DNA from 2 places in the Yinghuangia aomiensis genome. Region 2 is predicted to be linked to the other one. Evidence: riboswitches for the same ligand, from Rfam matches in the RefSeq annotation. Region 2 holds a riboswitch; the other holds the start of a gene.
The links. Region 2 has a riboswitch for thiamine pyrophosphate ahead of thiO (glycine oxidase ThiO). Riboswitches for the same ligand answer to the same signal wherever they lie in the genome.
Positions count from the first base shown of each region.

Region 1 (3,394 bases), on a different contig from region 2:
GGCGACAGACTCGACCTCGCGCGGATCACCGCACTGGCGCTCATCGTCGCCGGACTCACCGTGGCACGGCTCACTTCCGCCTAGCAGGGGGAATAGCGTCGGCATACGGGTGTGTTGTCCGTCGTCATGCTCACCGGACTCGCCGTCGTCGCCTGCGTGCTGGCCGCCGCCACCGCGGTCGGCCTGTGGCGCCGCCGGACCGACGGAAGGATGCGCCCGGTGGCCGACTCCGCCGCGGCGGCGCCCGCGCCCGCCCTCACGCCCGACGAGATCGGCACCGCGCTCGGCGACCGCGCCACGTTCGTGCAGTTCTCCACCGCGTTCTGCGCCCCGTGCCGGACCACCCGGGCGCTGCTCGGCCAGGTCGCGGGCGAACTCGGCGGCGTCGTGCACGCCGAGATCGACGCCGAGCACCACCTGGATCTGGTGCGCCGCCTCGACGTCACCCGGACGCCGACCGTGCTCGTCCTCGACGCGCACGGCACGGTCGTCAAGCGCGCCACGGGCATCCCGCGCAGGCAGGACGCGCTGGCCGCGGTGGCGCTCGCCGCGGCGGGGGCGTCGGGGACCGGGGCGTCGGGGACCGAGGCGTCAGGGGTCGGGGCATGACCACGGGCCTCGACCCCCGCGGGCCGCGGTTCGCCGCCGCCGTGACCTCCGTCGTCCTCGCGGTCGTCGTGGTGACGGGGAGCGGATGGCTGCTGGCCGCGCAGGCGGCCGTGTTCGCCGTCGGGGCGTTCGCGGGTCCGGGCGCCGCGCCGTACGGCATGTTCTACCGCCGCGTCGTCGCGCCCCGACTGGCCCCGCCCGCCGAGCGCGAGGACCCGCGGCCGGTCCGGTTCGCGCAGTTCGTCGGACTGGCGTTCGCGGTCGTCGGCGCGGCGGCGTACCTGCTGGGCGCCCCGGTCGTCGGCATGGTCGCGGCCGCGGGCGCGCTGTTCGCGGCATACCTCAACGCGGCGTTCGGGCTGTGCCTCGGCTGCGAGATGTACCTGCGCTACCGCCGCGTGGTCCCGGCCCGCGGCTGACCGGTCAGCCGAACGCGGACTGCACGTACACCGTCCGCGGCGCCTGGTACTCCACGACGGTCACCAACTGCCCCACCTCGAACGTCTCGTCGGGCGTCACGGGATAGGCCAGGAACGCCTCGATGCCGCCCCGCACCCCGACCATGACCTCGCCCACCAGACCGGGACCGATCCGCCCCGTCACCTTCCCGCGCAAGCCGACCATGCGGCAATTGTGGACTGCCGCGGTGCCCCACGGCCGCCGGGATCCCCCTCGACCGGACGGGGCTGGCCGGAATGCCCGTTGTATGCCAGGGTGGTGGCCGACCGATACACGCGGGAGCTCGGGGCACCGGGCTGAGAGGGCGCTGACAGAGCCGCGCCGACCGCAGAACCTGACCGGGTAATGCCGGCGTAGGGAGATTTCGATGTCGACGCCCTCCAATGCGTCCACGCCTGCCCGCAACTCCGCCCCCGCCGGGGCCGGAACGGGCATCACCACCGGTGCGATCTCCGCGGCGCACCACAAGCAATACCTCACCGGATCACGCGACGACCTGCGGGTTCCGGTGCGGACCGTGCACCTGACCGACGACTCGACGGTGCGCTTGTACGACACGTCCGGCCCGTACACCGACCCCGCCTACGAGGTCGACGTCCGCCGCGGCCTGCCGCCGATCCGCGATCCCTGGATCGACGAACGCGGCGACACCGAGCGCTACGACGGCCGCATCGCGGCCCTCGGCGTGCTCCCCGGCGCCCCCGTCGTCCGCCCCCGCCGTGCCACCGGCGGCACGGCGGCCACCCAACTCGCCTACGCGCGCCGCGGCGTGGTCACCCCGGAGATGGAGTTCGCGGCGATCCGCGAAGGCCTGTCCCCGGAAACCGTGCGCGAAGCCCTCGCGGCGGGGCGCGCGGTGCTGCCCGCGAACATCAACCACCCGGAGATCGAGCCGATGCTCATCGGCAAGGACTTCCTGGTGAAGGTCAACGCCAACATCGGCAACTCGGCGGTGACTTCCTCGATCGAGGAGGAGACCGACAAGCTGGTGTGGGCGATCCGCTGGGGCGCCGACACGGTGATGGACCTGTCGACCGGCGATGACATCCACACCACGCGCGAGTGGATCGTGCGCAACTCGCCCGTCCCGATCGGCACGGTGCCGCTGTACCAGGCGCTGGAGAAGGTGAACGGCAAGCCTGAGGCCCTGACATGGGAGCTGTACCGGGACACCGTGGTCGAACAGGCCGAGCAGGGCGTCGACTACATGACCGTGCATGCGGGCGTGCTGCTGCGGTACGTGCCGCTGACCGCGCGCCGCAAGACCGGCATCGTCTCGCGCGGCGGATCGATCATGGCGGCGTGGTGCCTGGCGCACCACGAGGAGAACTTCCTCTACGCGAACTTCCGCGAACTCACCGAGATCCTGCGGGCGTACGACATCACCTACTCGCTCGGCGACGGCCTCCGCCCGGGCAGCACCCACGACGCCAACGACGAGGCGCAGTTCGCCGAACTCACCACGCTCGGCGAACTCGGGCGCATCGCCCGCGAGATGGACGTCCAGGTGATGATCGAGGGCCCCGGCCACGTGCCGATGCACAAGATCAAGGAGAACGTCGACCTCCAGCAGGAGATCTGCGACGAGGCGCCGTTCTACACCCTCGGCCCGCTCACCACCGACATCGCGCCCGGCTACGACCACATCACCTCGGCGATCGGCGCCGCGATGATCGGCATGTGGGGCACGGCGATGCTCTGCTATGTGACTCCCAAGGAGCACCTGGGGCTTCCGGACCGCGACGACGTCAAAGCGGGCGTGATCGCCTACAAGATCGCCGCCCACGCCGCGGATTTGGCCAAGGGCCACCCCACCGCCCACGAATGGGACGACGCCCTGTCCGACGCCCGTTTCGAGTTCCGCTGGCAAGACCAGTTCGACTTGGCCCTCGACCCGGATACCGCCCGCGCCTTCCACGACGAAACGCTCCCGGCGGCCCCGGCGAAGACCGCGCATTTCTGTTCGATGTGCGGTCCGAAGTTCTGCTCGATGCGCATTTCTTCGGACATCCGTGCGTACGCTGCGGCGCGCGGAGTGGACGAGGAATCCGCACGCACTGACGGCATGCGTGAGAAGTCCGCGGAATTCGCCGCGCAAGGCGGCAGGGTGTATCTGCCGCTCGCCGACTGAGCGGCCGAGCGGCGTTCGGTGACCCGGGCCCGGGCGTTCCCCCGTCGGGACGTCCGGGCCCGGGCGGTCAGCCGACCACGCCGTCGCGGCCGAGGGCCGCCGCGGCGAGGCGGGTGGTCATGAACGGCAGGATGCCGCGGTGCAGCAGGGCGCGGTGCCAGGCGTCGCGGGCCCGGCGGACGTCCTGGTCGGGGG
Region 1 is NZ_BAABHS010000003.1:154,216-157,609, forward strand. It holds gene ABEA93_RS05070 (DMT family transporter) at 1-84, shown strand, start outside; gene ABEA93_RS05075 (thioredoxin family protein) at 127-609, shown strand; gene ABEA93_RS05080 (DUF4395 domain-containing protein) at 606-1,028, shown strand; gene ABEA93_RS05085 (hypothetical protein) at 1,033-1,233, opposite strand; TPP riboswitch at 1,334-1,445, shown strand; gene thiC (phosphomethylpyrimidine synthase ThiC) at 1,436-3,199, shown strand; gene ABEA93_RS05095 (hypothetical protein) at 3,267-3,394, opposite strand, start outside.
Region 1: it holds a riboswitch for thiamine pyrophosphate, as region 2 does, so the genes downstream of both, thiC (phosphomethylpyrimidine synthase ThiC) here and thiO (glycine oxidase ThiO) in region 2, are expected to answer to the same signal.

Region 2 (3,394 bases):
TGCGACGAGGGTGTCGCCGGCGAACCAGCCGGCGCTCCACTTGCCGTCCTCGCCGGGGCCGCGGACCACGAGTTCGTCGTCGGGGCCGTGGTGGCCGACGTACTGGATCATGCGGCCGAACTGGTCGGACCAGAAGTACGGCACCGGGTCGTACGCCGCGTCGCCGCCGGCCAGGTTCGCGGCGACGGTGCGGGGCCCGTGCAGGGCGTTGTCCCAGTGCTCGACGCGCAGGCGGGCGCCGTAGCGGGCGGACGGGAAGACGACGCAGTCGCCGACCGCGTAGACGTCGGGGTGCGACGTGCGCAGGTGGTCGTCGACGACGACGGCGCCGCGCGGGTCGAGGTCCAGGCCGGAGCCGGCGAGCCACCCGGTGTCGGGGCGGACGCCGATGCCGACCACGACGGCGTCGGCGGGGAGCCGGGTGCCGTCGGCGAGGTGGACCGCGCCGGGTTCGAGGCGGTCGACGCGGGCGTTGAGGAGGAGTTCGACGCCGGCCTCGGCGTACCACGGGACGAAGCGCGTGCCGATGTCGTCGGGGAAGGCACCCGCGAGCGGCGCGTGCAGCGCTTCGACGACGGTGGTGCGGCAGCCGAGCGCGGCCGCGGAGGTGGCGACTTCGGCGCCGATCCAGCCCGCGCCGACGACCACCACGTGCGCGCCGGGGGTGAGGGCGGCGCGGAGGCGGCGCGCGTCGTCGAGGGTGCGCAGGGTGTGGACGCCGTCGACGTCGGCCGCGCCGGGCAGGTTGACGACCTGCGAACCGGTCGCGATCACGAGCCGGTCGTAGGCGAGCGGGCCCGCGTCGGTGTCGACCTCGCGGTCGGCCGGGCGGAGCCCGGTGGCGGCGCGGCCCAGGAGCAGCTCGACGCCCAGGGCGTCCCAGTCCGCTTCGAAGGTGGAGTCGTCGGTCTTGCCGCCGAGGACCTCCTTGGACAGGGGCGGGCGGTCGTACGGCTTGTGCGGCTCGGCCCCGAGCAGGGTGATCCGGCCGGTGTAGCCCTGTTCGCGCAACCCCACGACAGTCTGCAGGCCGGCCATGCCGGCACCCACGACAAGCACGTTCTCCATGCGGGGAACCTTAGGGGTCGACACGTGTACGGCCGACGACGAAGAGTTTGATTGAGGCAAGGATCACGTACCGGGACCTCCGCACCCAGTCCGACAATCCGACGATTCCGGCCGGAGGTAGGGTTGAGTCCTCACGGGAGCCCGGTGGGACCGGGCTGAGAGGGGGGCTGCGAGCCCCCGACCGTCCGAACCTGATCCGGGTCATGCCGGCGCAAGGGAGTGTGTCCACCAGCCATGGCTTCTGCGAGCCCGAGCCCCTCGGCCTCCCCCGATGTCCTCGTCGTCGGCGCCGGCGTCATCGGCCTCTCGATCGCCTGGCGCGCCGCCCGCCGCGGCCTCACCGTCGTCCTCGCCGACCCGCAGCCCGGCCGCGGCGCCTCGCACGCCGCCGCGGGCATGCTCACCCCGGTCTCCGAACTCCAGTACGGCGAAGAGTCCCTGCTCCGCCTCAACATGGACTCCGCGGCCCGGTACCCCGCCTTCGCCGCCGAACTCGAGGAGGCCTCCGGACTCCCCTCCGGCTACCGCGCCTGCGGCACCCTCGCCGTCGCCCTCGACGCCGACGACCGTGCCGTCCTCAAGGACCTCCACGCGTTCCAGTCCCGCCTCGGCCTCGCCTCCACCTGGCTGACCAGCCGCGAATGCCGCCGCTTCGAACCGATGCTCTCCCCCGCCGTCGCGGGCGGCCTGCACGTCGAAGGCGACCACCAGATCGACAACCGCCGCCTCGTCGCCGCGCTCCTCGCCGCCTGCGAACGCGAACCCGGCGTCACCCTGCGGCCCGCCCGCGCCACCGCTCTCCTCACCGCCGGCGACCGCGCGACCGGCGCCCGCCTCGACGACGGCACCGACGTGTCCGCCGGCCAGGTCGTCCTCGCGGCCGGCTGCTGGTCCAACGCCGTCGAAGGCCTGCCGCCCGGCCTGCTGCCGCCCATCCGCCCGGTCAAGGGCGAGATCCTGCGCCTGCACGTCCCGGACGCCTACCGGCCGTTCCTCAGCCACAACGTCCGCGGCGTCGTCAAGGGCGGCAGCATGTACCTGGTGCCGCGCGCCGACGGCGAACTCGTGATCGGCGCCACCGAGAACGACCTCGGCTACGACACCGAGGTCACCGCCGGCGGCGTCTACGAACTCCTCCGCGACGCCCGCGAACTCGTCCCCGGCGTCACCGAACTCCCGCTCGTGGAAACGCACGCGGGCCTGCGCCCCGGCACCCCGGACAACGCGCCGCTGATCGGCCGCACCGGCCTCGACGGCCTGATCGCCGCCACCGGCCACTACCGGCACGGCATCCTGCTGACCCCCGTCACCGCCGACGCCGTCGCCGAACTCCTCGCCGACGGCACCGTCCCCGACGTCGTCCGCCCCTGGGGGCCCGCGCGCTTCACCGCCACCACCGGCAAGGAGCTGTCCTACGCATGACCGTCGAGCCCGCCCACACGATCTCCGTCAACGGCGAACCCCGCCCGCTCGCCGCCGGCACCACCGTCGCCGCGCTCATCGCGACCATGACCTCGGCCACCAAGGGCGTCGCCGTCGCGGTCAACGAGGACGTCGTGCCGCGCAGCAAATGGGCGTCCACGCTGCTCGACGCCGGCGACCGCGTCGAGGTCCTCACCGCCGTCCAGGGCGGCTGACCCCCCGACCACCCCGAACACCCCACCCCCACACGCCAAGGAGGACGGCAATGACGCACGCGACCGCGGACGACAAGCTCCAGCTCGGCGGCGAGGTCTTCTCCTCCCGGCTGATCACCGGCACCGGCGGCGCGCCGAGCCTGGACATCCTGGAAGCCGCGCTGGTCGCGTCCGGCACCGAGATGACCACGGTCGCGATGCGCCGGCTCAACCCGCGCACCACCGGCTCCGTCCTCGACCTGCTGCGCAAGCTCGGCATCCGGCCCCTGCCGAACACCGCCGGCTGCTACACCGCCGGCGAAGCCGTGCTGACCGCCCGCCTCGCGCGCGAAGCGCTGGAGACCGACTGGGTGAAAGTGGAGGTCGTCGCCGACGAGCGGACCCTGCTGCCGGACACCGTGGAACTCGTGGACGCCGCCGAACGGCTCGTCGACGACGGCTTCGTCGTCCTCGCCTACACGAACGACGACCCGGTCGTCGCCCGCCGCCTGGAACAGGTCGGCTGCGCCGCGGTCATGCCGCTCGGCTCGCCGATCGGCTCCGGCCTGGGCATCCGCAACCCGCACAACATCCGGCTGATCACCGAGCAGGCGACCGTGCCGGTCGTCCTCGACGCGGGCATCGGCACCGCGTCCGACGCCGCCCTCGCCATGGAACTGGGCTGCGACGCCGTCATGCTGGCGTCCGCG
Region 2 is NZ_BAABHS010000004.1:298,370-301,763, forward strand. It holds gene ABEA93_RS07610 (NAD(P)/FAD-dependent oxidoreductase) at 1-1,068, opposite strand, end outside; TPP riboswitch at 1,192-1,304, shown strand; gene thiO (glycine oxidase ThiO) at 1,303-2,490, shown strand; gene thiS (sulfur carrier protein ThiS) at 2,487-2,705, shown strand; gene ABEA93_RS07625 (thiazole synthase) at 2,756-3,394, shown strand, end outside.